2 regions of the Microbacterium trichothecenolyticum genome follow, and region 1 is predicted to be linked to the other one. Evidence: riboswitches for the same ligand, from Rfam matches in the RefSeq annotation. Region 1 holds a riboswitch; the other holds the start of a gene.

Evidence for each region. Region 1 has a riboswitch for glycine ahead of glyA (serine hydroxymethyltransferase). Riboswitches for the same ligand answer to the same signal wherever they lie in the genome.
Region 2: another riboswitch for glycine. It lies ahead of QE412_RS01575 (aminomethyltransferase family protein); the one in region 1 lies ahead of glyA (serine hydroxymethyltransferase).

What each region holds. Positions count from the first base shown of each region.
Region 1 covers NZ_JAUTBF010000001.1:3,506,164-3,521,566, forward strand. Annotated here, with positions in the region: gene QE412_RS16535 (ABC transporter substrate-binding protein) at 1-297, opposite strand, end outside; gene QE412_RS16540 (ABC transporter permease subunit) at 351-2,444, opposite strand; gene QE412_RS16545 (quaternary amine ABC transporter ATP-binding protein) at 2,441-3,514, opposite strand; gene QE412_RS16550 (aldehyde dehydrogenase family protein) at 3,545-5,026, opposite strand; gene betA (choline dehydrogenase) at 5,023-6,723, opposite strand; glycine riboswitch at 6,956-7,053, shown strand; glycine riboswitch at 7,055-7,143, shown strand; gene glyA (serine hydroxymethyltransferase) at 7,192-8,490, shown strand; gene QE412_RS16565 (L-serine ammonia-lyase) at 8,490-9,860, shown strand; gene yiaA (inner membrane protein YiaA) at 9,990-10,457, shown strand; gene QE412_RS16575 (GNAT family N-acetyltransferase) at 10,536-10,865, opposite strand; gene QE412_RS16580 (discoidin domain-containing protein) at 11,157-13,913, shown strand; gene QE412_RS16585 (RCC1 domain-containing protein) at 14,091-15,359, shown strand; gene QE412_RS16590 (RCC1 domain-containing protein) at 15,356-15,403, shown strand, end outside.
Region 2 covers NZ_JAUTBF010000001.1:327,177-342,579, forward strand. Annotated here, with positions in the region: gene QE412_RS01520 (ABC transporter ATP-binding protein) at 1-185, shown strand, start outside; gene QE412_RS01525 (glycosyltransferase family 2 protein) at 402-1,298, opposite strand; gene QE412_RS01530 (cysteine desulfurase family protein) at 1,295-2,425, opposite strand; gene nadC (carboxylating nicotinate-nucleotide diphosphorylase) at 2,422-3,279, opposite strand; gene nadB (L-aspartate oxidase) at 3,273-4,868, opposite strand; gene nadA (quinolinate synthase NadA) at 4,865-6,196, opposite strand; gene QE412_RS01550 (NUDIX hydrolase) at 6,208-6,942, opposite strand; gene QE412_RS01555 (MarP family serine protease) at 7,156-8,331, shown strand; gene QE412_RS01560 (hypothetical protein) at 8,751-9,047, shown strand; partial or broken gene QE412_RS17655 (putative T7SS-secreted protein) at 9,044-9,544, shown strand; gene QE412_RS01565 (alpha/beta hydrolase) at 9,557-10,873, shown strand; gene QE412_RS01570 (hypothetical protein) at 10,857-11,351, shown strand; glycine riboswitch at 11,412-11,506, shown strand; glycine riboswitch at 11,507-11,609, shown strand; gene QE412_RS01575 (aminomethyltransferase family protein) at 11,657-12,886, shown strand; gene gcvH (glycine cleavage system protein GcvH) at 12,883-13,257, shown strand; gene gcvP (aminomethyl-transferring glycine dehydrogenase) at 13,254-15,403, shown strand, end outside.

The DNA.
Region 1 (15,403 bases):
GTTCTCGATGATCGCGTCGACCTCTCCCGTGCCGAAGCCCTGCCAGGCGACCTCCTCCGAGATGGGCTTCTGCGCGACGGTGCAGCCCAGTTCGTTCTCGGCGAGGTACGTGTACACGGCGGCATCCGCGGTGTAACCGACCCAGTTGTTCATGGCCAGGTTGGTGGTGCCGCAGGCGGCGGCGCCACCCGCGTCGGACGAGGTGTCGTTCAACGACGATCCGCAGCCCGCGAGAGCGAGGGCGCTGACGGAGAGGACGGCGAGGGTGGACAGGGTGCGTGTGGCGGCGTGGTGCATGGATACTCCCTTGGTGAGATGCGGTGTCTCGGTCGGTCGGGTCGGGACCCGGTTCATGCGGTAGCGGTGCGGGGTGTTCGGGTGAGGGTGGATCTCCGGAGACGCCGTGCGGGCGCCGCGGGAGCGGTGGACGCGCGAGGTGCGCGGTGGGCGAAGGCCTGGGTCGTGCGGTCCAGCAGCATGCCCCAGATCACGATGGCGAGCCCCGCGGCCAGACCCTTGCCGAACAGCTCGACCTGCACGAAGCCGGCGACGACGAGGTAGCCCAGACCGCCACCGCCGACGAGGCCGCCGATGACGACCATGGCCAGCACGTAGATGAGGGCCTGGTTCACGGCGAGCGTGATCGCGTGCCGGATCATGGGCAGCTGCACCTTGGTGACGTCCTGCCAGGGGCTCGAGCCGGTCGACAGGGCCACCTCACCGAGCGTGTCGGGGAGCTGGCGGATCGCGTCGGCGATGATCTTGATCGCGATCGGGGCGGCGTAGATGACCGCGGCCACGATCGCGGTGAAGCGGTTGGGGCCGAAGAGGCCGAGGAACGGCACGAGGTAGACGAACGCGGGCATGGTCTGCGCGGCATCCAGGATCGGTCGGATGGCCGCATCGACCCGGGCCACGCGGCCCATCCAGACGCCGACGACCAGGGCGATGGCGACGGTGAGGGCCGTGGCCACGAGGGTGGAGGCGAGCGTCACCATCGAGGGGCCCCAGACGCCCAGCAGCCACACCACGAGCATCCCGGCGAGGGTGCCGCCCGCCAGTGCCCAGCGACCGGCGGTGAAGGCGATGACCGTGAACGCCGCCATCACCACGACGATCGGCGACTGCTCCAGCAGGGCCTGCAGCGGGTTGATGAGGGCGGTGGTCACGACTTCCTGCAGGGCGGACGTCGCGCCGCCGATGGTGGCGTTGACCCACGCGGATGCCGCGTTCACGGCGCTCTCGATGACGTCGCCGAACTCGATCTGGCGGGGGAAGACCGCGGCCCACAGCTGCGAGCGCGAGAGCACGATGCCGACGATGACGATCACCGCGCCCACCGCGTAGGCGATACGGCGCGGCCACACGGCGGCGGTGCGCCGCGCCGCGACGACAGCGGGGTCGGCGCGCCGGCCGATCGCCGTCGTCACGCGGTCGAGCACGATCGCGAGCAGCACCACGGCGAGACCGGCGTTGAACGCGCGACCGACGTTGAGCGACTGCAGCGCCTGCACGACGACCTGCCCGAGCCCGGGGGCCGCGATGAGGGCGGCGATCGTGACCATCGACAGGGCGGCCATCGTGGTCTGGTTGATGCCGAGCACGATCGAGGTGCGAGCCAGCGGCAGGACGACCGTCCGCAGGCGCTGGCGCGGGGTCGCGCCGAGGGACGCGACGCTCTCGTCGATGGACTCGGGGATGTCGCGGACGCCGTGCGCGGTGAGGCGGATGACGGGAGGGGCCGCGTAGATGAGGGTCGCGATCACCGCGGCGGCGGGGCCGATGAGGAAGATCAGCGCGAGCGGGGCGAGGTAGACGAAGGTGGGCATCGTCTGCATGAAATCGAGCACCGGGGTCAGCACCCGCTCCACGCGACGCGAACGCCCCGTCCAGATCCCGACGGGGATGCCGATCAGCAGCGAGAAGAACACCGCGGCCAGGGTGATGGCGAGGGTCTGCATGGCCTCGAGATACAACCCCTGCACGCCGATGACGACGAGGAAGCCGACGGTGAGGAGGGCGACGCGGACGTTGCCGAACACCCACGCGATCCAGCCGAAGAGCAGGACGCTGCCCAGCCAGCCGATCTCGGGGTAGCCGAGGCCGTAGGGGGTCGCCGCCAGCAGCGCCAGCAGTGCTTGCACGACGGCGTTGACGACCACGCGCACGCCGTCGAGGGCGAGGAGGACGACGTTGGAGGACCGGTTGTCCGCGACCCAGTTCTTCACGGCGTCGAAGAAGCCGTGCACGTCGTTCAGTGCCGCCATGGGGAGCGTGTCCGTGCCCTGGCCGTGGGCGAGGGCGAACGCGAGCAGCCACAACACCCCGACGCCGATGAGGATGGCGGCCCGTGCGGAGATCCGTCGCGGGCGGGGAGCGGCCTGGAGGGCACCGGCCTCGATCTTGGTGATCTCGACCGTGGTGGGGGCGACGGGGGCGCTCATGACGGATGCCGTTCGCCGGCGACGGCACGAAGCACCGCGTCGCGGTCGACCACGCCGATGACCGTGCCCGTGGCATCCGTCACCCGGACCGGGATGGAGCTGCCGAGGACGATCGGGATCGCGTCGGCGATCACGGTGTCGGCGGGCAGGGCCGGAGCGTCGGGGGCGGTGTCGCCGGGGCGGGCGATCCACTTCAGCGTCAGGACGCTCGCGATCGGCACGTCGGAGACGAAGTCGGCGACGTAGTCGTTGGCGGGGGCGCCCACGAGGTCGGCGCCGGTCCCGATCTGCTGCAATTCGCCATGGCGCATGATGAGGATGCGGTCGCCGAGCTTGAGGGCCTCGGAGAGGTCGTGGGTGACGAAGACCATCGTCTTGCCCATGTCGTGATGAAGCCGCACGATCTCCGCCTGCATGTTGCGGCGGATGAGCGGGTCGAGGGCCGAGAACGGCTCGTCGAACAGCAGCACGTCGGGGTCGCCGGCCAGGGCACGGGCGAGGCCCACGCGCTGCTGCATGCCGCCGGACAGCTGCGAGGGGTAGCGCCACTCGTATCCGTCGAGGCCGACGAGCGAGACCATCTCCAGCGCCCGGGCGCGGCGCTCGGCCTTGCCGACGCCGCGGATCTCGAGTCCGTAGGCGATGTTGTCGACGACGGTGCGGAAGGGGAGGAGACCGAAGTGCTGGAACACCATCGCGGCCTTGGTGCGGCGGAACTCCCGCAGCGGTCCGGGTCCGAGCCCCAGCAGGTCGTCGCCGCGCATGGTGATCGAGCCCGCCGTCGGCTCGATGAGACGGGTCAGGCAGCGGATGAGGGTGGACTTGCCCGAGCCGGACAGGCCCATGATGACGAACACCTCACCGCGACCGACCGTGAAGCTCAGGTCGCGGACGGCCACGACGTTGCCGGTGCGCTCGAGGATCTCGGCGGTGCTCAGGTCGGCGAAGTCCGGGTTGTCGATGACTTTTTCGGGGTTGTTTCCGAAGACCTTCCAGAGGCCGTCGACCGCGAAGTCCGCGACGCCGGCTGCGGCGGAGCTGTGAAGGGGTGGTGCCGTGATGGTGCTCATCGGTGGGGCTCCCATTCGTTGAGGAGGGCGTCAGGGCTTCGCCGGGGCGAACCAGTGCTGGGGTTTCGGGTCGAGGTTCTGGTACACGTGCCGGGTCTCGCGGTACTCGTCCAAGCCGGCCAGGCCGAGCTCGCGGCCGTTACCCGACTGGCCGAATCCGCCCCACTCCGCCTGCGGCAGGTAGGGGTGGTAGTCGTTGATCCACACCGTGCCGTGGCGCAGGCTGCTCGCCACGCGCTGGGCGCGGCCGGCATCCTGGGTCCACACCGCGCCGGCGAGTCCGTACGGGGTGTCGTTGGCGATGCGCACGGCCTCGGCCTCGTCGCGGAAGGTCTCGACGGTCAGGACGGGACCGAAGCTCTCCTCGCGCACGACGCTCATCGAGCCGTCGCAGCGGTCGAGGACCGTGGGCAGGTAGTAGAAGCCGTCGGCGAGGGCGTCGTCGGTCGGCGCGTGGCCGCCGCAGCGCAGGACCGCGCCCTCGGCGACACCGGCCTGCACGTAGGCGTCGACCTTGTCGCGGTGGGCGGCCGAGATGAGCGGGCCCGTCTCGGCATCCGCGTCGAAGGGGCCGCCGAGGCGGATGTGCTGCGCGCGCTCGACGAGGGCGTCGACGAAGGCGTCGTGGAGCGACTCCTCGACCACGAGCCGGGCTCCGGCCGAGCACACCTGGCCGCTGTGCAGGAAGATCGCGGTGAGCGCGAAGTCGACCGCGGTGTCGAAATCCGCGTCGGCGAAGACGATGTTGGGGTTCTTGCCGCCGAGCTCGAGCGCGACGCGCTTGATGCTCTGGGCGGCGGCGGCCATGACGCGCCGGCCCGTCGCGAGGCCTCCGGTGAAAGACACGAGGTCGACGTCGGCGTGGGTGGTGAGCACCTCGCCGACGTCGGCGCCCGTGCCCGTGACGAGATTCGCCACGCCCGCCGGTAGCCCCGCCTCGGTGAGCGTGTCCATCAGGAGCATCGCGGTCGAGGGGGTCAACTCGCTGGGCTTGAGGACGAACGTGTTGCCCGCCAGCAGCGCCGGGGCGACCTTCCACGCGGCCTGCAGAAGCGGGTAGTTCCACGGGGTGATGAGGCTGCAGACCCCGACGGGGGCGTACTCGATACGGCTGCGGGTCGATTCGCTCCCGGTGTCGACGAGTCGCCCCGGGTGCGCGCCGGCCTGGCTCGCGTAGTAGCGGAAGCACGCCACGATGTCGGCCATGTCGTAGCGCGCCTCGACGATGCGCTTGCCGGTGTCCCGGGCCTCGGCCTCGGCGTAGATCTCCGCGTCGCGTTCGATGAGGTCGGCGACGCGTTCGAGCAGCCGCCCGCGCTCGCGCTCGGGGGTTTCGCTCCACGCGCCTGATCGCCAGGCCGAGGATGCCGCGGCGACCGCGTCGGCGGCATCCTGCGCATCGCACTCGGTCACGGTGGCGACGAGCGTGCCGTCGGCGGGGCAGCGGATCTCGCGGGTAGCGGGGGAGTGCGGCTCGCGCCAGGCTCCGCCGATGTACAACGAGGAGGTCATGCGGTCACGCCCACCTTCGCCGGGCCGTCTGCCACGTAGTAGGGCAGCTCCTCGGCGGCCAGCGGCTTCACGCCGCGGATGAGGTCGGCCGCCTTCTCGGCGATCATCATGACGGGCGCATAGATGTTGGCGTTCGTCACGAACGGCATGACCGAGGCATCCACGATCCGAAGCCCCGTCGTACCGTGCACGCCCATGGTGAGGGGGTCGGTGACGGCCATCGGGTCGTCGGCGGGCCCCATCTTGGCCGTGCCACAGGGGTGCAGCGCCGTCTCGGCCTCGCGGCCGACCCACTCGAGGATCTCCTCGTCGGTGCTCACCTCGGCACCGGGGGCGATCTCGCCGCCGTTGAAAGGGGCGAGCGCCGGCTGCGACAGGATGTCGCGGGCCACGCGCACGGCCTCGACCCACTCGCGGCGGTCGTTCTCGGTGCTGAGGTAGTTGAAGACGAGCTCGGGGTGCTCGGTCGGGTCGGTGGAGCGGATGCGCAGGCGCCCGATCGTGTCGGCGTACATGGGTCCGACGTGCACCTGGAAGCCGTGCTTCACGTCGGCGATCTGCCCGTCGTAGCGCACCGCCACCGGCAGGAAGTGGAACATCAGGTTCGGCCAGCGCACCTCGTCGTTCGAGCGCACGAACCCGCCGCCCTCGAAGTGGTTGGTCGCCGCGGGGCCCTTGCGCCCGAGCAGCCATTTCAGTCCCGTCAGCGGCATGCTGAGCGGCCGCAGGTAGGGCTGCATCGACACCGGCTGCGTGGCCTCGTGCTGGATGTAGACCTCGAGGTGGTCCTGCAGGTTCTCGCCGACGCCCGGCAGATCGACGATGACCGGGATGCCGAGCGACTCGAGCAGGTCTGCCGGGCCGACGCCCGAGAGCTGCAGCAGCTGCGGGGTGTTGATCGAGCCGCCGGCGAGCACGATCTCGTTGCCGCGTACGGTGTGCGTGCGCCCGTTGCGGCGGTACTCCACGCCGACGGCGCGCGTTCCTTCGAATAGGATGCGGGTGGCCAGCGCCCGGGTCTTCACGGTGAGGTTCTTGCGGCGCCGCCACACGGGGCGGACGTACGCACGGGATGCCGAGAGCCGGCGGCCGTGGCGCACGTTGCGGTCGAAGGGCCCGAAGCCCTCCTGCCGGAAGCCGTTGACGTCGTCGGTGCGGGGGTAGCCCGCCTGCTCCGCGGCGTCGAAGAACGCCTGGAAGAGGGGGTTGGTGGCGGGGCCCTTCTCGAGTTCGAGGGGACCGTCGTGACCGCGGTGGGGGTCGCCGGCGGCGGCAGCCAAGGCGTTCTCCATGCGCTTGAAGTAGGGGAGGCAGTGCGCCCAGTTCCACGTCTCGAGGCCCGGCTGCTCGCCCCAGCGCTCGTAGTCGAGCGGGTTGCCGCGCTGGAAGATCATGCCGTTGATCGACGAGGAACCGCCGAGCACCTTGCCGCGCGCGTGGGCAACGCGGCGCCCGTGCATGTGGGGCTCGGGCTCGGACTCGTACTTCCAGTCGTAGAGGGCGTGGCCGCTCGGGAAGGTGAGGGCGGCGGGCATCTGGATGAAGAGGTCCCACGGGTAGTCGCTGCGTCCCGCCTCGAGCACGAGCACCCGCGACTGCGGGTCGTCGGACAGGCGGCGGGCGAGCACGCTTCCGGCGCTTCCGCCGCCGACGACGATGTAGTCGTAGGTCGTGGAGTTCTCGCGACGAGTGGTCATGGCATCCTCGGGTCCGGTGTTGCGCTGAAAGAAACTGCTGTGCGTTGGACGCAACAGTAAAGGGAGCGACGGGATCGGACGAGGCGTTTCGAGGGGCCGTGACGCACTGTTTACACGGCCGTTACGCTCGGCGGGGATGCGAGTCGATCATGTTGCGTGTTGCTCAATACGCATTGTGTTGCGCACTGCGATGCAATAGCGTCGCGGCCACGACAACTTCACACGCGCCGATCGAACCCCCGCGGGAGAGCCCGCGTCCCACCCGGACGCGGCGCCGAAGGAGCAAGCCCTCCCCGCACAATCTCTCAGGCCCAAGACCGCGGGGGCGAGGCGCACTCTGGAAAGCAGGCTCCGCCTGCGCCCACGGTGAAAGCCGCCACCCGCGGTGAAGCTCTCAGGCCCGATGACAGAGCGGGGAGGTGACCCACCCGATCGCCGCGCCCGCGGCACGACAGGGAGCCTCCCACCATGACCGTTCTGTCCCCGACCACCGCCGCCAGCCTCCTCACCGCTCCGCTCGCCGAGATCGACCCGGCCGTCGCCGCGGCCCTCGACGCCGAGCGCGACCGCCAGCGCGACACCCTCGAGATGATCGCCTCCGAGAACTTCGCCCCGCTCTCCGTCATGCAGGCGCAGGGGTCGGTGGCCACCAACAAGTACGCCGAGGGCTACCCCGGCCGCCGCTACTACGGCGGATGCGAGCACGTCGACGTGATCGAGCGCTTGGCGATCGAGCGCGTGTGCGGTCTGTTCGGTGCCGCGTACGCGAACGTGCAGCCCCACTCCGGCGCTCAGGCCAACGCCGCGGTGCTGTTCGGCCTGCTGCAGCACGGCGACACCATCCTCGGCCTCGACCTCGCCCACGGCGGCCACCTCACGCACGGAATGCGCCTCAGCTACAGCGGCAAAGCCTTTGATGCGGTCGCGTACCACGTGGATGCCACGGGCGCGGTCGACATGGACGAGGTCGCCGCCCTCGCCCGCGAGCGCCGGCCGAAGCTCATCATCGCCGGCTGGTCGGCCTACCCCCGCCAGCTCGACTTCGCCGCCTTCCGGGCCATCGCCGACGAGATCGGCGCGTACCTGTGGGTCGACATGGCGCACTTCGCCGGTCTCGTGGCCGCGGGCGTGCACCCCAACCCCGTGCCGCACGCGCACGTGGTCACCTCCACCACACACAAGACCCTCGGCGGCCCGCGCGGCGGCATCGTGCTGACGAACGATGCCGACATCGCCAAGAAGATCGACCGTGCCGTCTTCCCCGGTCTGCAGGGTGGCCCGCTCGAGCACGTCATCGCGGCCAAGGCCGTGTCGTTCCTCATCGCCGCGGGTGACGAGTTCGCCGACCGCCAGCGCCGCACCCTCCGTGGGGCTCACATCATCGCCGAGCGCCTCACGCAGCCCGACGTCGTGGCCGAGGGCGTGCGCGTGCTCACCGGTGGCACCGACGTGCACCTGCTGCTGGTCGACCTGGTCGAATCGCCCCTCGACGGCAAGCAGGCCGAGGACCGCCTGCATGAGGTGGGCATCACCGTCAACCGCAACTCGGTCCCCAACGACCCGCGCCCGCCGATGGTCACCTCGGGGCTGCGGATCGGGACGCCCGCTTTGGCCACGCGCGGCTTCGACGACGAGGACTTCGCCGCCGTCGCCGACGTCATCGCCGAGGCCCTGCGGGCAGAGATCTCGCCCGAGCGAATCGCCGAGCTTCGCGGTCGCGTGGCCGCCCTGGCATCCGCTCACCCGCTCTACGAGGGCGCCGTCTGATGGTCGTCAGCGCGTTCGACCTCTTCTCGATCGGGGTCGGTCCCTCGAGCTCGCACACGGTCGGGCCGATGCGGGCGGCCCTGACGTTCGCCGAGCGCCTGCGGGATGCCGGGCAGCACGAGCGCGTGGTCCGCGTGCGCATCGACCTGCTCGGCTCGCTCGGCGCCACGGGACGCGGCCACGCCTCCGACCGCGCCGTGCTGATGGGGCTCGAGGGGCACCGGCCCGAGTCGTGCGACCCCGACCTGCTGCGCGATATCGAGGAGCGCGTGCGCGCCGACGGCATGCTCTGGCTGCTCGGCACGCACCCGGTCTCGTTCGACGTGGATGCCGACCTCGTGCTCGACGGCCGGCGCTCGTTGCCGTTCCACCCGAACGCGGTCGTGTTCACGGCATCCGATGCGAGCGGCGCTGTTCTCGCGGAGGAGACCTTCTATTCGGTGGGCGGCGGGTTCGTCGTGACCGAGGCCGAGGCGGGGGGCTCCCGATCCCACGAGGAGGTCTTCGTCGCACACCCCTTCCGCACCGCCGACGACCTGCTCGCGCGCTGCGACGAGACGGGCCTGTCGATCGCCGAGATCGCGTTCGAGAACGAGCTCGCCCACCGCGACGGGGATGCCGTGCGCGCGGGGCTGCGGGCCATCTGGGACGTGATGAGCGGATGCATCGAGCGCGGTGTTTCGACCCCCGGGGTGCTCCCCGGCAGGCTCCGGGTGCCCCGTCGCGCCCACGACCTCGCGCGGCAACTCGCCGACGAGGCCGGCTCGACCGACGGCCTGCGAGGGACCGACTGGCTGACGCTGTTCGCCATGGCGGTCAACGAAGAGAACGCCGCCGGCGGGCGCGTCGTCACCGCCCCCACGAACGGGGCGGCCGGAGTCATCCCCGCCGTCCTGGCCTACTACCGACGGTTCGTACCCGGAGCAGACGACGAGGGGATCATGACGTTCCTCCTCACGGCCGCCGCGATCGGCTCCATCTACAAGGAGACCGCGTCGATCTCGGGAGCGGAGGTGGGATGCCAGGGCGAGGTGGGCTCGGCCTGCTCGATGGCGGCCGCGGGTTTCGCCGCCGTCCTCGGCGGAACGCCCCGCCAGATCGAGAACGCCGCCGAGATCGGCATGGAGCACCACCTCGGCATGACGTGCGACCCGATCGGCGGTCTCGTGCAGATCCCCTGCATCGAGCGCAACGGCGTCGCGGCGGTCAAAGCCGTGACGGCGGCTCGCACAGCTCTTCGCGGGGACGGCACCCACATCGTGTCGCTCGACAACGTCATCCAGACCATGCGGCAGACCGGCGCCGACATGAACGACAAGTACAAGGAGACCTCGCGTGGCGGCCTCGCCGTCAACGTCGTGGAGTGCTGACGCCCTTCAGCGCGCGAGAACCCCGTCTCTTGTCCACAGAATCGCGCGCATGTCCCTACGGGCATGTGGCCTTCGCTAGCTTGTCCGCCACGGAATATGCCCCGCGGGGCGCGAGGAGAGGGCGGAACAATGGCGGAATCACGAAACCAGCCGGTGCTTGGACGACCGACCGGCGCGTTCGTCGGGGCGTCGTGGGTGGCGCTCGGGCTCGGAGCGTCGGTGTACGTCGTGGGCCTCTACAACGCACGGATGCTGCTGTCGGAGAAGGGGTTCTTCCTCGCCGTGTTCCTGCTCGGCCTCTTCGCGGCGCTCTCGGTGCAGAAGGCCGTTCGTGACCGTGCCGAAGATGTGCCGGTCACGGGCGCCTACCTCGGCGTGGCGTGGGCCATGCTGCTCGCGGCTCTCACCCTGATGACCGTCGGGCTGTGGAATGCCGAGCTGCTGCTGTCGGAGAAGGGGTTCTACGGCATCGGTTTCGCGATGAGCCTGTTCGCCGTGGTGGCGGTGCAGAAGAACGTGCGCGATCTCGCCGCGTTCCGTCGTGCGCATCCTGACGCCACACCCGCGAATCGCCCGGTGTTCCCGTCGGCGGCCTGACCGGTTATGCGCGGCACCCGAGGTCGCGGCATTGCTGAGCCGGTCGCGATGCGCGCAGCCACGGCTGCGCGCGGCCTCTCACCGTCGCTCGAGGCACACGAGCCGCGCCCGATCGTCCCATGAGGGCACAGGCTCGAAGCCGAACCGACGGTAGAGCCGGGTGGCGGGCTCGCGCCAGTCCCACACCGACAGGCGCACGGGCGGCACGGCACCGTCGACCGCGGCGGCGACGAGTGTCGCTCCCACGCCGTGCCCGCGGGCGCGCGGCGTCGTCCACAGGCGCGAGATGTCGGTCGCCGTCGGCGATACGGGACGACCACCACGCCCCCTCGAGGCGCTGATCGCCATGCGTGAAGCGCGTCGGTCCGCGACGCGGTGCTCGAGCATGTGCGCGGTCACTCGGGTCACGCGCTGAACTCGTGGGTCGATGACCGTGCCGTGCGCGCCTCGCAGCATGCGGCGAAGAGCGATGAGCTCATCTGGACGTCGCCGCGTGGCCTCGACCGCCTCGATGTGGCCTCGGCGCCGCCGCATTCGGCGGCCGACCGCAACGGGCGGTGAGCCCCGCCCTCACCGGTGTGCGATCTCTCGTCGAGGTTGCGCCGGTGGGTTCACGCCACCTTCGCCCGGCACGTTCACCCGGGTCGGTCACGGATGCCGCGAAGCAGCGGATGATCTCCGACCTGATGGGCTGGCATCATGTCACCTTCGAAACGACGACGGGTGGACTGGCAGCAGGATCGCGATAACGGTCCCTCGGCCTTCCGCCGCCGCACGGTGCTGACAGCGACCGCGTGGTCGATCCCCGTGCTCTCTCTCTCGGCCGCCCTTCCTGCGCATGCCGCAACCTCGGATGCCGTCTTGGTCAGCCTCTCGTTCGACTCGCCGGGGGTGCTTCGCGGGTGCATGGTGCGAGCGATCGCGACCGTCGTCACTTCGTCCGGCGCTCCGGTCGCCGGTGCTTCGGTGGTGTTCACACCCGATTCCGGCGCCACCGTGTTGGGTTCGCGCAGCGCGACCACCGATGGATCCGGCCGGGCCGCGGTGCTGATCGATATCTCGCTCGCCAACGATCCCGGAATGCACGCGGTGACCGCCACCAGCCAGGGGCGATCGAGCAGCGCCACCTACGAGGTCGTGGTGTCCCCGCGCTCGGCCCCCTTCGACTGGCGGGCGCGTGCCATCGCCTACGACGCGTTCGTCTACGACTGGTCGCAGCCAGGGGAGTACCCCACGATCGCCCGCGACACGACGCATCGGAACATGGATGCCGAGACCTACAAGATGCCGTCGTACTACGGTCAGCCGATTCCCGGGGACGGCGGCCAGGAAGCCATCACCCAGCTGCCGTCGGTCGTGGGCGCCACCCTCGTCGGGATCGACAAATCCGACCAGGGCGGACGCGACTACGTCGACATGTGCCGGACCTTCTTCCAACCGCGCATCGGAGTCGGGCTGAACAACCCGGGCTCGGGCGGCGGCGGTCAGGACTCCTTCTGGTACCCGGCGACCGCGAACTTCATGCTCAGCGCCCTGGCGATGTTGTATCCGCGAGCCGCCCACTACGACGACATCTTCCGCTCCATCGCCGACAAGCACGAGGCGATGGTGCGTGCTTTGGGGGGATCTGTCGCCGACTTCACCGGCCAGGGCTTCGACTTCGAGACCATGACGCTCTCGCGCGGCTCTCGAAACGAAGGGGGTGACGCTGCTGCCGCCACGGCGGTCATCCTCATGTGGGCACATTCCCGCTTTGGCGACGCCCGATACCTCGAGGCCGCGCAGTGGGCGCTCGGCTACCTCGATCGCAGTTCGCAGAGCCTGAACTACGAGTGGGCGACCCTGCTCGCTCCGTCGGCCGCCGCTCGCCTGAATGCGACGGCGGCGTCGAGCTTCGACGTGCGCAAGCACCTGATGTTCGTCTTACAGCAGTCGTCGGCCCGTTGGGGGTGGGGCACGATTACGGGCTCCTGGTCGGGTTACGACGTCTGGGGCCTGCAGGGCAGCGTCACCGACGGCAGCGGGTACGCGTTCGCGATGGGCTCGTTCGCGACGGCTTTCCTCGCGCCGACGGTGAAGTACGACGTCCGGTACGTCGATCTCGTCGGGCCCCTTCTGGCGAGCGTGGCCGACGCCGCGCGTTTCTTCTACGCCGATCACATCTCCACGACGAAGCAGATCTACGGCACGCGCTTCTCGGCCTCGCCCGCGAAGGTCATCGCCTATGAAGGTTTCCGCGCGCAAGAGGCGGGCGTGCGTCCGCGGGCGACGGGTGACCCATCGGCGTACGGTCGCCAATGGGGTCTGCCACCGCAGACCACCGACCTCGGGCTCTACGGCTCCGGATGGGTCGGCATCTTCGCCTCGACTGTCGAGATCGTGCGCAGCGGTCTGGTGCGCATCGACGTCGACGCGCTCGACCTCGGAGCCGGCGACGGATTGCGACGATCCGTCTACGTGAACACCGCGACAAGCGGTATCGATGTCGCCGTTCCCGTGCACGGTTCCTGCGCGCTGTACGACGTTCTGACCGACACCGTGCTCACCGATGACGCGAGCGGACAGGCGTCCATACCCCTTCCGCCGGGAGCGGCGCGTCTCGTCGTCGAGTTGCCGCCGCATCCTCGACTCGAGCGGCGTGGCGGACGAACGTTCTTCGGCAACGCCGTCGTGAACTATCGCGCGGCGGTTCCCGATGAGGCGGCGGGCCGACCCGTCACGGCCTCCTCGACCGCACCGGATTCCCGCGTCGACAACGTGGTGGATGACGAGCCCTCCACCTCGTGGACATCTGCTCAGGCATCGGACCAATGGCTCAGTGTGGATCTGCGGGAGGTGCGATTCGTCTCGACGGTGAGCATCGACTGGGTTCGCGCTGCCCGGTCCGTTCGCGTCGATTCGTCGACGGACGGATCGACGTGGTCCCAGGCCGTCACGGTGCAAGCCACGCCAGGGACGCAGTCGATCTCCTTCCCCGCGATCTTCGCGCGTTTCGTCCGCCTGTCGGCGATGACGGCCGTTGACGGGACGGCGGTGTCGATCTCTTCGCTGCGCGTGACCTCGGATGACCTCGCCGCGCGAGCGCTCACCGTCGCGAGTACCTCGGTCAACGCCAATACCGGGCAGATGGTCACGGACGGCGATGCTGGTACGCGGTGGGAGTCGGGCTCCGGCGATACCCAGTGGATTCTCGTCGATCTGGGGCACATACAGACGGTGAACCGCGTCCTGTTGTGGTGGGAGACCGCGTCGGCGAAGTCCTACCGCATCGACTCTTCTCTCGACGCGGTCACCTGGGCGACCTCCTTCTCCACCCGATCGTCGTCGGGTGGTCGCGAGACGGTCGACATCGCCCCCGTGCGCGCGCGGTTCCTCCGTGTTTTCTGCCTCGAGCGCAACACGCAATGGGCGTATTCCATCATCGCTCTGGGGGTCTTCGCAGCCGTCGGCAGCTGACCCGCGAATGGGCGATCGATATCACGCACGTTCGTGCGGCGAACGAAGGAGCGGGTGAACCGCGGCGCCGGGCCACGCAGAATCCCGGCGAGATCGGCGAGGGAGGGAAAACCGGATTGGTTGGCTGGCCGTGGGGGGCTCGCCTGTTTCCCCTCCCTCGCTTAGAAAGCTGTCGCCATGGTTGCTCCCTCCACGCCCGCTTCCTCCACGATCGCGCCGTCATCGGCGGCTGCTCCGTCCCTCTCCCGTCGCACCGTCGTGGCGGCGGGTGTCTGGGGTGCACCGGCGGTGTCCCTGGCCGCCGCCGGCCCGGCATTCGCCTCCGCCTCCGGCCAGTCGCGGGTCACGATGACCGGGCCCACGGGTGGTGTGTCGCCGACCGGAGCTGTTCCCCTGACGGTGACCGTCACCGATGCAAGCGGCACGCCGATGGCCGGAGAGACCGTCACCCTGAGCGGTCCGGCGTCGGCATCCTTCGTCAGCACCTCTGGCGTGACCGACGGAACCGGTCGATTCGCCACGTCGTTCTCGCTCGACAAGCCGTGGATCACCCCCGGAACGACCATCACGATCACGGCGATCGTCGCCGGCACGTCCACACCCCAGGCCTTCACGGTGTTGGGGTCGGATGTGTTGGTGTCGGGGGTGAATGATCGGGGGCAGTTGGGGACGGGGTCTTCTTCTGTGGTGTCGACGCCGGTGCAGTCGTCGACGGTGTTCCCGTCGCCGGTTTCGAGCGTGGTGGGTGGGATTGGTTTCTCGTTCGCGTTGCTGGAGGACGGGTCGGTGTGGGGTGCCGGCTTGAACGGTGATGGACAACTGGGTGTGGGAGACACGGCGGTTCACTCGACGTGGGTGAAGGTGCCGTTGCCGAAGACGGCGACGCAGATTGCGGCGACGGATTCCAGCGGGTACGCGTTGCTCAGCGACGGGACGGTTTACGGGTGGGGTGGGAACGACGGCGGGCGTCTCGGAACCGGCAACACGACGTCGTCGAAAGTCCCGGTGCGGGTGCCGAACGTGTCGGGGATCACGCAGATCGCCGCGGGCGGGGCGTATCTGGCGGTGCTGGATGCGAACAAGTCGGTGTGGATGTGCGGGTGGAACGTGTCGGGTGAGCTCGGGACGGGAGACAAGAACGATCGCTATTCGATGACGAACGTGTCAGGCGTATCGAACGTCGATCAGATCGCCGCGGGCTATCACTTCATGCTGGCCCGGGTGGGTGACAAGGTGTGGTCGTGGGGTGCGAACGACTGCGGTCAGCTCGGTGTGGGGGATCAGAACGGGAGGCTGAGCCCGGTGCAGATACCGGGTCTGTCGGGTGTGGTGTCGGTGGCGGCGTCGGCGGATGCCGGTGTTTCGCGGTGTTGTCGTCGGGTCAGGCGGTGTCGTGGGGGCGTAATGACACGGGGCAGCTCGGTCAGGGCGATGCGAAGGATGTGACGTCGCCGGAGCCGAGCGTGCTCACGCCGAAGAACATGCCGTAC
Region 2 (15,403 bases), 3.2 Mb from region 1:
TCGACGCCGGGCGCATCGTCGAATCGGGCACGCACGCCGAACTGCTCGCCGCGGGCGGGCTCTACGCGAGCCTCGCCGCCGAGCAGCTCGCCGCGTCTTTCGTGCTCGCCGACGAAGAGCACGACACGGCCGGTCTCGCCCGCGTCGCCCTGCCGTCGCGTCGCGCCGACGAGGCGCCGGCGTAATCATCGCCCGCGCCCCCTCGCGCCGCCCCGGCATCGCCCTCCCGCACCGCCCCCGGCTTGCCCGCTGACTTCGGGGACATGCACGCTCCGGGGCCGGCGGGGCGATCATTCGGCCGAAGTCAGCGGGTGGGTTCGTGGGTGACTTGGGGGAAATGATCGGCGGGGGAGCGGCGGCGCGAACATGTTCCGGCAGTCACGAAGGACGGCGGGGAGAGCTCAGGCGCGGAGCGCGTCGAGGAACGCCTCGAGGGCGATGCGGTACGCCGGGTCGGGGTGCGTCCGGGCGATCCGAAGCAGCGGCGGCAGGTCCAACGTGCGGATGAGTGCGACGCGCTCCTCGACCGCCGCCGGAGCCCCGGCCGCCCGCAGAACCGCGATGCCCTCGCCGAGCGCTTCGAGGTAGTCGCGCAGCACCTCGATCTCACCCAACCGTTGGGTGATCGAGCCGCCGTCGCGCCGTTCACGCCACTCGACCACCACGTCGGGAACGACATCGAACGCCGCGGCCAGCGTGTACATCCGCTGAGCGAGCACCTGGTCCTCGTAGTAGCGGCCCTCGGGGAAGCGCAGGTCGTGAGCGTGCCAGAAGGCCGTGCGGCTCAGTTTGGACCACGCCACGATGTTCCCGGATACCGCGGGGTGCGCGCCCAGCGACGTCCGCTCGCGCGCCGGGTCGGTGGCCGCCGTGACCCACGGCTGCACCGGACCGGGACTGTAGTCGAGGCCCTCGGCATCCGGGCGCAGCCGTACGTACGCGCCCACCACGAAGTCGCTGGTCGTGCGATCGAGCGTGTCGGCCAGGCGCGTGAACGCGTCGGGTCGCAGGCGGTCGTCGGCATCGAGGAACGCCGTGTACGGCGTGTCGACGAGTGCCAGCCCGGTGTTGCGTGCCGCGCCGAGGCCGCGCTGCTCGTCGTGGCGGGCGAGACGGAAGCGGGGGTCGGCGGCCGCCGCGTCGGCGAAGATCGCCCGTGTGTCATCGGTCGACGCGTCGTCGACGAGGATCGCCGTCCAGGCCGTGTGGGTCTGCGCCCGCAGGGAGTCGAGGGCCTCGGCGGCGAAGGCCGAGACGTCGAAGCCGGGGACGATGACGGTGATCGCGGTGGAGCTCACCCGCGCGATCCTACGGCCCGTACGGCCTCCGCGAGCGCGTCGGCGACGGGATCGAGGCTCTGCGACAACCCGTGCGGCAGGGTGAACCGCACGGCCGTGCGCGCGTCGTCGTGCGCGATGCCGACGGCCAGCAGCACGTGCGAGGCTTCGTCGCTGCCCGCGGCGCACGCCGACCCGCTCGACGACACGATCCCGCGCCGTTCGAGCTCGAGCAGCACGGTCTCGCCGTTGGTGCCCGGGAACACGAAGCTCGCCGTGCCGGGGAGACGCCGGTGGGGGTGACCGGTGACCCGGGCCTCGGGCAGGAGCGCGAGCACACGGGCGGTGAAGGCCTCACGGATCGCGGCGACCCGCGTGGCCTCGCCCGCGCGCTCGTGCTCGGCGAGTTCGAGCGCGCGGGCGATGGCCACCGCTCCCGCGACGTCGGGCGTGCCCGATCGGCGCCCGCGCTGCTGCCCGCCCCCGTGCAGCAGCGGTTCGAACGGCAGGCGCCCCCGCAGGGCGAGGATGCCGGTACCTTTCGGCGCGCCGATCTTGTGGCCGGCCACGGTCACGGCATCCGCCCCCAGCCCGGCGAGCGGCAGCCACCCGGCCGCCTGCACGGCATCGAGGTGCAGGGGTACGCCACGGGCGTGGGCGACGGCGGCGAGGGTCGCGGCATCTTGGACCGTGCCGATCTCGTTGTTGGCGTAGCCGACGCTGACCAGGGCGGTGTCGTCGCGCAGCGCATCGTCGAGGGCGGCGGCGCTGAGCGAGCCCGTGGCGTCGACGCGTGCGCGCGTCACCTCGACCCCGTGCAGACGCCGCAGGTAGTCGGCGGAGGCGAGCACGGATTCGTGTTCGATCGCCGTGGTGATCAGGTGCGTCTTGCCCGAGCCGAGCACGAGGCCTTTGATCGCGGCGTTGTTCGACTCGGTCCCGCCGGAGGTGAACATCACATCGCTCGCGCGCATGCCGAGAACGGCGGCCACGCGGGCGCGCGCGTCGTCGAGAGCGGATGCCGCGGCCTCGCCCACCTCGTGGTGGCTCGACGGGTTGCCGAAGAACCGGGTGAGATACGGCGCCATGGCCTCGAGCACCTCGGGGCGCACGGGGGTGGTGGCGGCGTTGTCGAGGTAGAGCGTCACGCCGTCTCGATGCTGATGTCCAGGCCCAGATCGAGCGCGGGAGCCGAGTGGGTGAGGGCGCCGACCGAGATGACGTCGACCCCGGTCTCGGCGATGGCGCGGACGGTGCCGAGGTTGACCCCGCCCGAGGCTTCGACCTGCGCTGCCCCGGCGATGCGCGCGACCCCCGTGCGCAGGTCGTCGAGCGAGAAGTTGTCGAGCATGATCGTGCCCACGCCCGCCGCCAGCACCGCGTCGATCTGGTCGAGTCGGTCGACCTCGACCTCGACGTGCGTCGTGTGCGGCAGTCGGGCGATGGCGCTCTCGAGCGCTTGCGTCACCGAGAGTCCGCTCGCGGTCAGCACCGCGAGGTGATTGTCTTTGGCCATCACGGCGTCCGAGAGCGAGAAGCGGTGGTTGTGCCCGCCGCCGTCGCGCACGGCCTGCCGCTCGATCGCTCGCAGGCCGGGAGTGGTCTTGCGCGTGTCGGCGATGCGGGCTCCGGTGTGCGCGACCTCGGCGACGTACCGGTGGGTGAGCGTCGCGATGCCCGACATGTGCTGCACGAAGTTGAGTCCGATCCGCTCGGCGGTCAGCACCGCTCGCGCGGGACCGGTGACCGTGGCGAGCACGTCACCGGGGGCGAAGGACTCGCCGTCGGCGACGAGGAGCTCGACGAGAGCGGACGGGTCGGTCAGCGTGAAGGCTGCCGTGAACACCGCGCCGCCGCTGAAGACGCCGGGCACCCGCGCGACGAGTTCGGCCGTGGCCGTGGCCTCCGCCGGGATGAGCGCCTCGCTCGTGAGGTCGCCCCACGGCGCGTCTTCTTCGAGGGCGGCGGAGACGACACGGTCGATGGCGGCACGGGTCAGCATGCGAGAACCTCTCGAGGAGCGGGGGTGGATGCCGGCACGGCGGGCGATCCATCGACGTCGGGGCGGGTGTCGGTCGAGGCCGCGTCGGCGCAAGCGCGGCCGGCGTGAGTCGGGCCCGCCATGTCGTCAGGAGCCGCAGCGTCGGCGGCGTCCGCGCGGAAGTGCGCGCCGACCGAACCGGTGCGGGTCTGTGCAGCCGCCACGACGTGGCTCGCGACGAGGAGCAGGTTGTCGTCTTCGACCGACATCGGGGTCGAGACGGTGGCCCATGCGGCGAGCACCCCGGCCGCGCGCGCGAGTCCGTCCGCGTCGCGAACGAGTCCCGCCGCGTTCCACATCAGCTGTTGCAGCGCCGCTCGCGAGAACGGCGGCGCATCGTCGGCCGCGGTCGCGGCCATCACGGCTGTCGCGAGGGGAACGACCGGCCACGAGGTATCGCGCGCGACCGCCGTGCCCGCGCGCGCCCCGAACACGGCGCCCTCCAGCAGGGAATTGGATGCCAGACGGTTGGCGCCGTGCACCCCGGTGCGCGCCGTCTCGCCCACGGCGTACAGCCCGGGCACGTTCGTACGCCCGTCGAGATCGGTGACGACCCCGCCCATCAGGTAGTGCGCCGCGGGGGTGACGGGAATGGGCTCGCGCGCCCAGTCGAGCCCGCGTTCACGCACGGCGGCGTCGATCGTGGGAAAGCGCTGAGCGAGTCGTTCGGCGCCCAGGGCCGTGGCATCCAGGCGCACGGGGCGCCCGCCCTGCGCGGCCATGGCGCGGGCGTTGGCGCGTGCGACGACATCGCGGGGAGCGAGCTCGCCGTCGGGGTGAGCGTCGAACGCGAACCGGCGGCCGGTGTCGTCGATGAGGGTCGCGCCTTCGCCGCGGACGGCTTCTGACACGAGGAACGGTGCGCCGACCGCGAGGGCCGTGGGGTGGAACTGCACGAACTCCAGGTCGGCGACCGCGGCTCCGGCTCTGATCGCCGCCGCGATGCCGTCGCCGGTCGCGCCGGCGGGGTTGGTGGCGTGGGCGTAGAGCTGGCCCGCGCCCCCGGTGGCGAGGATCACGGCGTCGGCCGCGAGGCGCTCGCCGTCGGCGAGCTCGACGCCCCCGGCGCGTCCGTCGGTCACGATGAGATAGCGAAGCAGCGCGTGCTCGCGCACCGTGATGCCGGCTGCCCGCACCGCATCGCCCAGCGCGGCCTGGATCACGGCTCCCGTCGCATCGCCGCCGGCGTGCAGAATGCGCGGCACCGCGTGCGCGGCCTCGAGTCCGCGAGAGAAGTCGCCGTCGGCTGCACGATCGAAGGCGACCCCGCGCTCGACGAGCTCACGGATGCGCGCCGGTCCCTCGGCGACGAGCACGTCGACCGCAGCGGGATCGTTCAGTCCGGCGCCGGCCGTGAGGGTATCGGCCGCGTGGGATGCGACGTGGTCGTCGGGTGCCGTGACCGCGGCGATGCCGCCCTGAGCCCACCGCGTGTTCGTGTCGGCCAGGGCGCCCTTGGTGACGACGGTGACAAGGCATCCGCTCTCGTGGGCGTGCAGCGCCGCCGTGAGACCGGCGATGCCGCTGCCCACCACGACGACGGTGGTCATTTCACGGCGCCGCTGGGCTTGGCCGCGAGCATGCGCTCGAGGGCGACACGGGCGGGGTCGGCGACATCGGCCGGGACCGTGATGCGGTTGACGACCTCGCCCGCGACGAGCGACTCGAGCACCCAGGCGAGGTAGCCGGGGTGGATGCGGTACATCGTGGAGCAGGGGCAGACGACCGGGTCGAGGCAGAAGATCTCGTGCTGCGGATATTGCGCGGCCAGGCGCTGCACGAGGTTGATCTCGGTGCCGATCGCGAAGGTCGTGGGCTCGGTCGCGGCGGCGATGGCCTTGCGGATGACATCCGTCGATCCCGCCTCGTCCGCGGCATCCACGACGTCCATCGGGCACTCGGGGTGCACGATCACGCGGACGCCGGGGTGCTCGGCGCGGGCCTTGTCGATCTGGTCGACGGTGAAGCGGCGGTGCACCGAGCAGAAGCCGTGCCACAGGATGACGCGGCTGTCTTGCAGCGTCTGCGCGTCGCTGCCGCCCAGCGGCTTGCGGGGGTTCCACATCGGCATCTGCTCGAGCGGCACGCCCATCGCCTTGGCGGTGTTGCGGCCGAGGTGCTGGTCGGGGAAGAACAGCACGCGGCGCCCGCGCGCGAACGCCCACTCCAGCACGGTGCGGGCGTTGGAAGAGGTGCAGACGATGCCGCCGTGACGGCCGACGAAGCCCTTGATGGCGGCGGACGAGTTCATGTACGTCACCGGGATCACGGGGACCAGGCCCTCGGCATCCGGGGTCTCCAGGTCTCCCAGCACGTCGGCGAGCTGCTCCCAGCACTCCTCGACCTGGTCGATGTCGGCCATGTCGGCCATCGAGCAGCCCGCGGCGAGGTTCGGCAGGATGACGGCCTGCTCGGGCTGCGACAGCAGGTCGGCGGTCTCGGCCATGAAGTGCACGCCGCAGAAGACGATGGCCTCGGCCTGCGGGTGCTCGAGTGCGGCGTTGGCGAGCTGGAACGAGTCGCCCACGTAGTCGGCGTGACGCACGACCTCTTCGCGCTGGTAGAAGTGCCCGAGCACGACCACGCGGTCGCCGAGCGTCTCTTTCGCGGCGCGGATGCGGGCGTCGAGCTCGTCGTCCGAGGCCTCGCGGTACGCCAGGGGCAGCTCGCCCTGGCGCGGGGCGCCGGTGGGGATCACGTCGCCCATCGACGAGCCCGGGCCGTATCCGGGACGGGTGTCGAAGTCCCACGGGCCGACGGCGAGGTCGGTCGTGCACGTCGCGTCGGTCGACGCGCCGGTGACGATCGCTTGGATCGCGTGGTCGACCGAGGGGTCGATCGCCGGTCGGGGCTGCAGGGTGATGAGGGTGGCGGACATGGGCGTTCCGATCAGTGACGGGAGCGGAGCGGGCCGCGGTCGGCGAGCTCCACATCGCGGTTGTAGCGGTACAGGCGAGCGGGGCGGTGGCTTCCCGTGCGGAAGCGCTCGGTCGGGATGAGGGTGTCGGAGGTGTCGACCTGGCGGCGGAAGTTCGCGGGGTCCAGGCGCTTGCCGAGGATCGACTCGGTCACTTCGCGCAGGTCGGCGAGCGTGAACTCGTCGGGCAGCAGGCCGTGCGCGATGCGGCTGTAGCCGACCTTGTTGCGCAGGCGCCACAGCGTGTACTCGACGATGTCGTTGTGGTCGAACGCGAGCGCGGGCAGATCGTTCGCGTCGAACCACTCGACGTTCTCGGGAGCGTCGCCCTGCCGTGCGTGGGCGGCGACCTGGGCGTCGACCTCGTCGGAGCGCAGCAGCGCCCAGTACACGATCGACACCACGCGCGTGGGGGAGCGGTCGACCGCCCCGAACGCGTACAGCTGCTCGAGGTAGCTCGGGGTGAGACCGGTTGTCTCGGCGAGGGTGCGGGATGCCGCGGCGTCGAGCTCTTCGGTCGCGTCGAGCCAGCCGCCGGGAAGCGCCCACCGTCCGTCGAAGGGGTCGCGCGTGCGGCGCACGAGGGGGAGCGACAGCACCGGTTCGTCATGGGCGTCCCGACGCACGCTGAAGATGACGGTCGACACCGCGACGCGCACGTCGGCGTCGCGGTTCTCGGCTCGAGGGGTTCGTGTCACAGTGACCATATCTCCGACATCTGATCTTAGTGTCACCCCGACCCAAAGTGCGAATCCGCGCTGATGATCGGGGGTTTGGGGCGGGTTTGACCGTTCGGGGCGCGGAATTCCCCGCCCCGAACGGAAAACCCCGCCCCAAACCGAGGGAGACCGGGGCGTCCGCGCGTCGAAAGGGTTCTCACAGGGGTGCGACCTAGCCTCGAGAGGGACTCAGGAGGTCGGATGCCGATCATCGACATCGTTCTGATCGCCCTTCTGGCGATCGCACTCATCGCGGGGCTCTCGCGCGGATTCCTCGCCACGATCGGCTTCTTCGCCGGTCTCGCCCTCGGCGCGGTCGCGGCGTACTGGGCGACGCCCTTCGTGGGGCAATGGGTCGCCGACCCGATGTGGCGCGGCCCCGCCATGATCGGCGCGGGTGTCTTCCTCCTGCTCGTCGGGTCGGGCCTCGGCAGTGCCGTCGGCCGGTTCTTCCGGCGAGGTGCCGACCGCATCAAGCTCCGGGTGCCGGAACGGCTGCTCGGCGGAGTCGTCAACGTCGCGGCGGCGGCCCTCGCGATCTCGTTCGTCGCCGGCTCGCTGATCCCCGCGGGGCTGCCGGCGGTCTCTGCCGCGCTCGGGTCTTCGGCCGTCGTCCGCACGATCGACGACATCACCCCCGCCCCGGTGCGCGGCGCGCTCGCCGACCTGCGGGGGACGGTCTTCGCCGGAGGCATCCCGCGCCTGGGCGAGCTGATCCAGATCGGCCCCGTGCCCAGCGCCCCCGCGGTCGCCCTCGACGACCCGGCGTTGACGCAGGCGGCCCAATCGGTGGCGCGCATCTCGGGGACCGCCTACGCGTGCGGCATCACGTCGAGCGGCTCCGGCTTCGTGGTGGCAGATGATCGCATCGTGACGAACGCTCACGTCGTCGCGGGCGTCGACACCCCTCTCGTCGAACTGCCCGGGCGCCCCGCCCGCGAGGGCCGCGTGGTCTACTTCGACCCCACCGACGACATCGCGGTGGTCTCGGTCGACGACCTGGATGCCGCGCCCCTGTCGATCTCGTCGACGCTCCCCGTGGGCTCGCCCGCCGTCGTGCAGGGATACCCCGGTGGCGGGCCGTTCACCTCGGGCAGTGCGCAGATCCTCTCCGAGGGCACGGTTCCCGTGCCCGACATCTACGACACCGCTTCGACCCCGCGCGACATCTACGCGCTCGCGGGCATCGTGCGACCGGGTAATTCCGGTGGGCCCCTGCTCACGACCGGCGGCGAGGTCGCGGGTATCGTCTTCGCCCGTTCCGACACCGACGACAACGTCGGTTACGCCATGACGCCCGCAGAACTGCTACCCGTGATGGCGCAGATGGATTCGCTGTCGACCCCCGTGGCATCCGGAAGCTGCACGCGCCGCTGACCGGCCGGCTCCCGCGCCCTGGCGTCGCATCGCGCGTCGCTATGCCGGTGCACGTTGAGCGTCCAGAACACGCCGTTGATGGGCTCACCCGCGCGGCGTTTCTTGGACACTCAACGGACAGGGGATGCCGCCACCCTCTCGGCCTGCGTGAAGGTCGTCTCGGCCGTTCAGACGCTGAAAAAGGCGCTCGACGACGGTAAGACGCCCAGAGAAACCTTGAGCAGAGCGGCAGAGATGTGGCGATCCCGGGAAAGCATCTCGGTCTTCTCTAGGTGCATGCAGGCGAAGAGCGCGAAGAGTCTGGACGCTCTCGACGCGGGAGCGAATGTGGTGGAAGTGACGTAGGAGTTCGCGGCCAGCAGGCGAAGTTCTCCACAGGAGGATCTCGCCCGATGCGCTACGTGTTTACACTGCTTCGCATGGGGGCCATTTCTGTATCCGTCGACGAGTTGCGGAGGGCGGCGGCGAAGATGGGCGACATGGCGCCCGACGCCGCCGAACTATCCGTTCTGACCCTGGCGGACCAGCCCGACCTCAGCCTCGCCCTGGCGGAGTTCATTGGCTGCATGAACGACTGCACAGCCGAGCGCCGTCGTGCCGTCGACGCGCTGGCTACGGGCCTACGCGAGGTGGCGGGCATGTTCGAGAACATGGATGCCGGCGCGCAAGCCGACGTCCGAGCGCTGGGGGCCGTCGAGGGCTGGACCGTCGAATGACAGCGGCGTTGGGTGACACCCGCGATCCGTCCGAGCTAATCCCCGGCGATGTCAGCGCATTGCACCAGGCAGCGGCCGTGTGGCGAGCCCGCGCGCAGCGCGCTGACGACGTCGCCGCGAAACTCCGTGCGATGCAGGCGCTTCCGGAATGGGCGGGCGACGCCGCTGACGCCTATGAGACCCGCGTCGTCGCGGTCGCGTCCGGTTGGGCCGCGATGGCGTTCGCCTTCCGGGCGGGCCAGGCGGCGATCGAGGAGTTCGCCACCGCCCTCGATGCTGCGCGGGGGAGGGCCGGAGACGCCATCGAGCTGTGGGACCGCGCCGACCAGCTGGATGCCTCAGCGTTCCAGGATGCGTCCCCAGAGACCTCCGGGTGGCTCGGCCCCGACCGGCGGTCCTTCATGGGATCCGGAGTCCGTGCGGAAGCGCGCTCGCTTTTGGAGGACGCGAGATCGGCGCTGGATGCCGCCGCGCGGGGAGCCGCCGCAGCGCTCCGGAGCGCGATAGCCGTGCCCGATCTCGGCGCGGACGAGTGGGCGGCCTTGCTCACCGGTTGCGCCACTCCCGCCCAGGTGCTCGATGCTCTCGCGGGCGCCGACGGATCGAGCCTCGCGGCTCTCCTTCAGGGGCGACCCGGGCTGGCCGCCATTCTCGCCCAGGCCGAGCCTGCCGCCGTCGGGCCCTGGTGGGCCGAACTCGACGAGGCGCAGAAAGACGCGCTCATTCACGCGGCCCCGGCCATCATCGGCAACCTCGGCGGAGTCTCATACGCGGCACGCGACGAAGCCAACCGCATCTGGCTCGACGCCCAACTCGATGAAGCACGTGCCGCGCTCGCCGAAGCGGAGAAGCCCCCGACGTTCCACGAGATGCTCGGTGGACGCGGTGCGGCTGTCGCGCACGCGGAGCAGCTCGAGCAGGCGCGCACTCGGGTGGCGGGGTTGGAGGCCGTTCAGGCGTCTCTCGTGACGCCGGACGGCGGGGCTCCCCGGAGCTTGATCACGCTGACCGCAGACTCGCCACCGTTGGCGGCGATTTCGATTGGAGACCTCGACGCCGCGGACAACGTCACATTCGCGGTGCCCGGGATGGGAACCACGACGGAGGGAATCGAGGATTGGACGCGTGCCTCTCAAAATCTCGCCGACCTGCAGAACCGGTTGGCTCCGGAGCAGGAGCACGCCGTCGTGGCCTGGGTTGGGTATGAGACGCCTCCCATTCCTGTCGCCGAAGGTGGTTTCGGCGTGATGGGCAACGCATTCGCCGAGAGGGGAGCAGCAAATCTCGGGCGCGATCTGGCGGTTGTGGATGCGATGCGCCCAGGGGCGCTGGTGAACGTCGTGGCTCACTCGTACGGGACGACGACTTCGTCGATTGCTCTTACACGTGACGATGTTCACGTTGATGCATATGTGACGTTGGGGTCAGCCGGTCTCCCCGCTGACATCGATTCTGCGAGTGACCTTCACGCCGACCACGTCTTCGCCGGGCAGGCCCAAGACGTATGGGCCATCGATCCCGCGGGAGGCGATCAGTGGGCCTGGACCGGACGTCTCTCTCCGGAGCATCCCGTGAATCCCATCAGCCCCGATTTCGGCGCCCATGGCTTCAGCGTGGTGGGAGGCGATGGGCCCGAACCCGTCACCGATCATGGCGTGCTCACCCCGAGCGGTACCGGATACCTTGATATCCGCACCGAGTCGTTGCGAAATGTAGCGCTCGCGACGAGCGGGTATTCAGACGCTGTCTCGCCGTACGCTGCACCCGGTCCCACTCCTCTCCAACAGGCTTTTATCGAAGGGCTTGCGCATGGCACTGGGTACTAGATTCTGCGTCGAGCGCGTCTTCGCCGGAGTCCTTCTATTGGGATCGCTGCTTGTCGTCTCGGCATGTGGCACGAGCAAAGAGGTGGAAATGAGCCCAGCCGAAGCGCGCGACGCCCTTGTGAGCACGATCGAGAAAAGCGCGGGGCAGCTTCAGGTCGATGGGTGGTCGCGAAGCCACGCCCCAGAGGTTGGCAACTGCGGGGCGCGTCGCGGTGAACGAGCGGATTACTCCTATTCATATGGCGCTCCTGCGCCGGACAGCGACCACGAGGCCGACGCCAGGAAGATCGCGGACTACTGGCGTTCGCTCGGCATGCAGGTTCGCCTGGTCGAAAGCCCCGACTATGTCGTCTACGCCTCGGGAGGCCCGGTTGCGGGCCTGACTTTCTCCACGGCCCCAGGCAACTATTTCATCGCCGGCGAATCCCTCTGCGTCCCCGGCGACGCCACCGAGCTCCGCAAGCAGGACAACAGCTGAACCTCTCACGGCGCTCGCCGAAGCTCCGCTAAGCTGAGCCCACAAGTCCACACCGGCCCCATGATCGATGCGGGAGAGCTCCGGCGCACGCTGCCGGGCACCGAAGGAGCAAGCCTCCCCGCCAATCTCTCAGGTACGCGTACCGCGTCGATCGGGCCACTCTGGAAAGTGATCCGGGTGCACCGCGCCGGATCCGCCGACGGTGAAAGCCCCGCGATCGCGGAGCGAAACTCTCAGGCCCATGACAGAGGGGGAGTTCTCAGGCGCCGCCCGGCGTCTGTCCGTCATCGCGAACGGCAGAACTCATGACCGAAGCCCCCGCTCCACCCCGCACGTCGCCGCTGAACGATCGGCACGAGGCCCTCGGCGCCTCGTTCACCGATTTCGGCGGCTGGAACATGCCGGTGCGCTACACCTCCGACCTCGCCGAGCACCACGCTGTTCGGCAGGCCGCCGGCCTGTTCGACATCTCGCACATGGCCGAGATCCTCGTCGAGGGTCCGGCCGCGGCCGCGTTCCTCGATTACGTGCTCGCCGGTCGTATCTCGACGATGAAGGTGGGCAAGGCGAAGTACTCGCTCGTGCTGGCCGAGAGCGGCGGCATCGTCGACGACGTCATCGTCTACCGCACCGGCGACCAGAACTTCCTCGTCATCGCGAATGCCGGGAATCGGGATGCCGTGAACGCGGCGTTCGAGGCCGCTCGCGCCGCGTGGGGCCCCGCGCCGGAGGCCGCGACAGGCGCAGCCGCCGAGGTCGGTGCCGAAGGTGAGGTCGCAGCCGAAGAGACCGGTACACGCTCCTTCGCCTTCGTTGCCGGATCGACCGGCTTGCGCGTCGAAGACGTCACCGACGACTACGCGCTCATCGCCCTCCAGGGGCCTCGAGCCCGCGGCATCCTGAGCTCCACCCCTGGCGTCGAGGTCTCGGGAACCCCGCTCGACGCGCTGGGCTACTACGCCTGGACCGACGGCACTTTCGACGGCGCGCCGCTCTTCGTCGCCCGCACCGGCTACACGGGCGAAGACGGGTACGAGCTGCTGATCCCGCTCGCACAGGCCGGGGCGCTGTGGGACGCCGTGCTTGCCGCGGGCGCGTCGGACGGCCTCGTGCCGTGCGGACTCGCCGCGCGCGACACCCTCCGCCTCGAGGCCGGCATGCCGCTGTACGGCCACGAGCTCTCGCGCGACATCGTTCCCGCCCAGGCCGGTCTCGGCCGCGCCGTCGCTGTCGACAAAGAAGAGTTCGTCGGAAAGAACGGCGTCTCCACGGCGCCGTCCGACGCCCCCGTGCTCGTCGGCCTCGTCTCGGAGGGACGCCGCGCCGGCCGCGCCGGATACGCCGTGCTGCACGGTGACGACGTCGTCGGCGAGATCACCAGCGGCGCCCTCAGCCCCACCCTCGGCCACCCCGTCGCGATGGCGTTCGTCGCCCCCGCGGCATCCGACCTCGGCACCGACCTGACCATCGACGTGCGCGGAACCCGTATCCCCGCGACCGTCACCGCCCTTCCCTTCTACCGGAGAAACGCATGACCGACCTCACCTCCCTCCGCTACACCTCCGAGCACGAGTGGATCGCCCTCGAGGGCGACATCGCGACGGTCGGTATCACCGACTTCGCCGCCGACAAGCTCGGCGACGTCGTCTTCGTCGAGCTGCCCGGCGCCGACTCCGCGGTCACCGCGGGCGACGTCTGCGGCGAGATCGAGTCGACCAAGTCGGTCGGCGAGCTCTACGCGCCGCTGAACGGCACCGTCGTCGAGGTGAACGACGCCGTCGTCGACGACCCCTCGCTCGTGAACGCCGAGCCGTTCGACGGCGGGTGGCTCATCAAGATCCGCATCGAGGGCGACCTTCCGGGCGACCTGCTCGACCGCGCCGCCTATGAGGAACTCACCGCATGAGCACCCTTCTTCCCCCGCGGACCGTCACCGGTACCCCGGCCGTCTTCGTCGATCGCCACATCGGCGTCGATGCCGCGGCGCAGGCCCGCATGCTCGAGATCGTGGGGTACGACAGCGTCGAGGCGCTCGTCGAGACCGCCGTCCCGGCATCCATCCACGTCCAGCCCCGCCCGACGAGCGACATCCCGCCCGCCGCGACCGAGGCCGAGGCGCTCGCCGAGCTGCGCGAGCTCGCCTCGGCCAACCGATCGGCACGCCCGCTGATCGGCCTGGGCTACTACGACACCTTCACGCCGTCGGTGATCGCGCGCAACGTCCTCGAGAACCCCTCCTGGTACACCGCCTACACGCCGTACCAGCCCGAGATCTCGCAGGGTCGCCTCGAGGCGCTCATCAACTTCCAGACGATGGTCACCGACCTGACGGGCCTCGCCACGGCAAACGCCTCGATGCTCGACGAGTCCACCGCGGTCGTCGAGGGCATGCTCGTCGCCCGCCGCGCGTCGAAGGCCAAGACCGACGTCTTCCTCGTCGACGTCGACGCCCTGCCGCAGACGAAGGCGCTGCTGCACCACCGCGCGACGGCCGTCGGCATCCGCATCGTCGAGACGGCCTACGACGGCGACCTGCCCGAGGCGTTCGGCGCCTTCGTGCAGTACCCCGGCGCGACCGGGCGCGTGTGGGACTTCTCGGCCGTCGCCGACGCGGTGCACAGCGCGGGCGGCCTCGTCGTCGCCGCGGCCGACCTGCTCGCCCTCACGCTGCTGCGCTCGCCGGGCGCGCTCGGCGCCGACGTCGCGGTGGGCACCACCCAGCGCTTCGGCGTGCCGCTCGGCTTCGGCGGTCCGCACGCGGGCTACATGGCCGTGCGCGCGGGTCTTGAGCGCCAGCTTCCGGGTCGCCTGGTCGGCGTGTCTCAGGATGCCGTCGGCCACCCCGCCTACCGCCTGTCGCTGCAGACGCGTGAGCAGCACATCCGCCGCGAGAAGGCGACCTCGAACATCTGCACCGCCCAGGTGCTGCTGGCCGTCATGGCGGCGATGTACGCGGTGTACCACGGCCCCCAGGGGCTCAAGGGCATCGCGACACGGGTCGCGCAGAAGGCCGACGCCCTGGCATCCGCTCTGCGTTCCTTCGACCTGCACCTCACCAGCGATGCCTTCTTCGACACCCTGCGCGTGCACGTGCCGGGCCGTGCGCAGGACGTCGTCGACCGCGCCCGCGAGCGCGGTTACCAGCTGTTGTGGGTGGATGACGCGACCGTCGGCGTCTCGGTCGATGAGACGACGACGGATGCCGACCTCGCCGTCGTCCTCGACGCGTTCGGGCTGACTACGGAAGAACTGCCCGAGGGCGTCGCCCTGCGTGGCGTCGACGAGGCGCTGCACCGCGACGACGAGTACCTCACGCACCCGGTCTTCCACGCGCACCGCAGCGAGACGGCGATGATGCGGTACCTCAAGTCGCTCGCCGACCGCGACTACGCGCTCGACCGCGGCATGATCCCGCTCGGCTCGTGCACGATGAAGCTGAACGCCGCGACCGAGATGGCCGCGGTGTCGTGGCCGGAGTTCTCGCGCGTGCACCCGTTCGCCCCCGAGGCCGACGTGCTCGGCTACCTGGCGATGATCGAGCAGCTCGAGCGCTGGCTCGCCGAGGTCACCGGGTACGACGCGGTATCGCTGCAGCCGAACGCCGGCTCGCAGGGCGAGCTCGCGGGGCTCCTCGCCATCCGCGGCTACCACCTCGCGAACGGCGACGCCGAGCGCACGGTGTGCCTCATCCCGTCGTCGGCGCACGGCACGAATGCCGCCTCCGCGGTGCTCGCGGGCATGAAAGTCGTCGTGATCGCGTGCGACGAGGCCGGCAACGTCGACCTGGGCGACCTGCGCGCCAAGATCGCGCAGCATGCCGAGGCGCTGTCGGCGCTGATGATCACGTACCCCTCGACCCACGGCGTCTACGAGCACGACGTGCTCGAGATCACGCAGGCCGTTCATGACGCCGGTGGCCAGGTGTACGTCGACGGTGCGAACCTCAACGCGCTGCTCGGCTTCGCCCGCTTCGGCGACCTCGGCGGCGACGTCTCGCACCTCAACCTGCACAAGACGTTCGCCATCCCGCACGGCGGAGGCGGCCCGGGCGT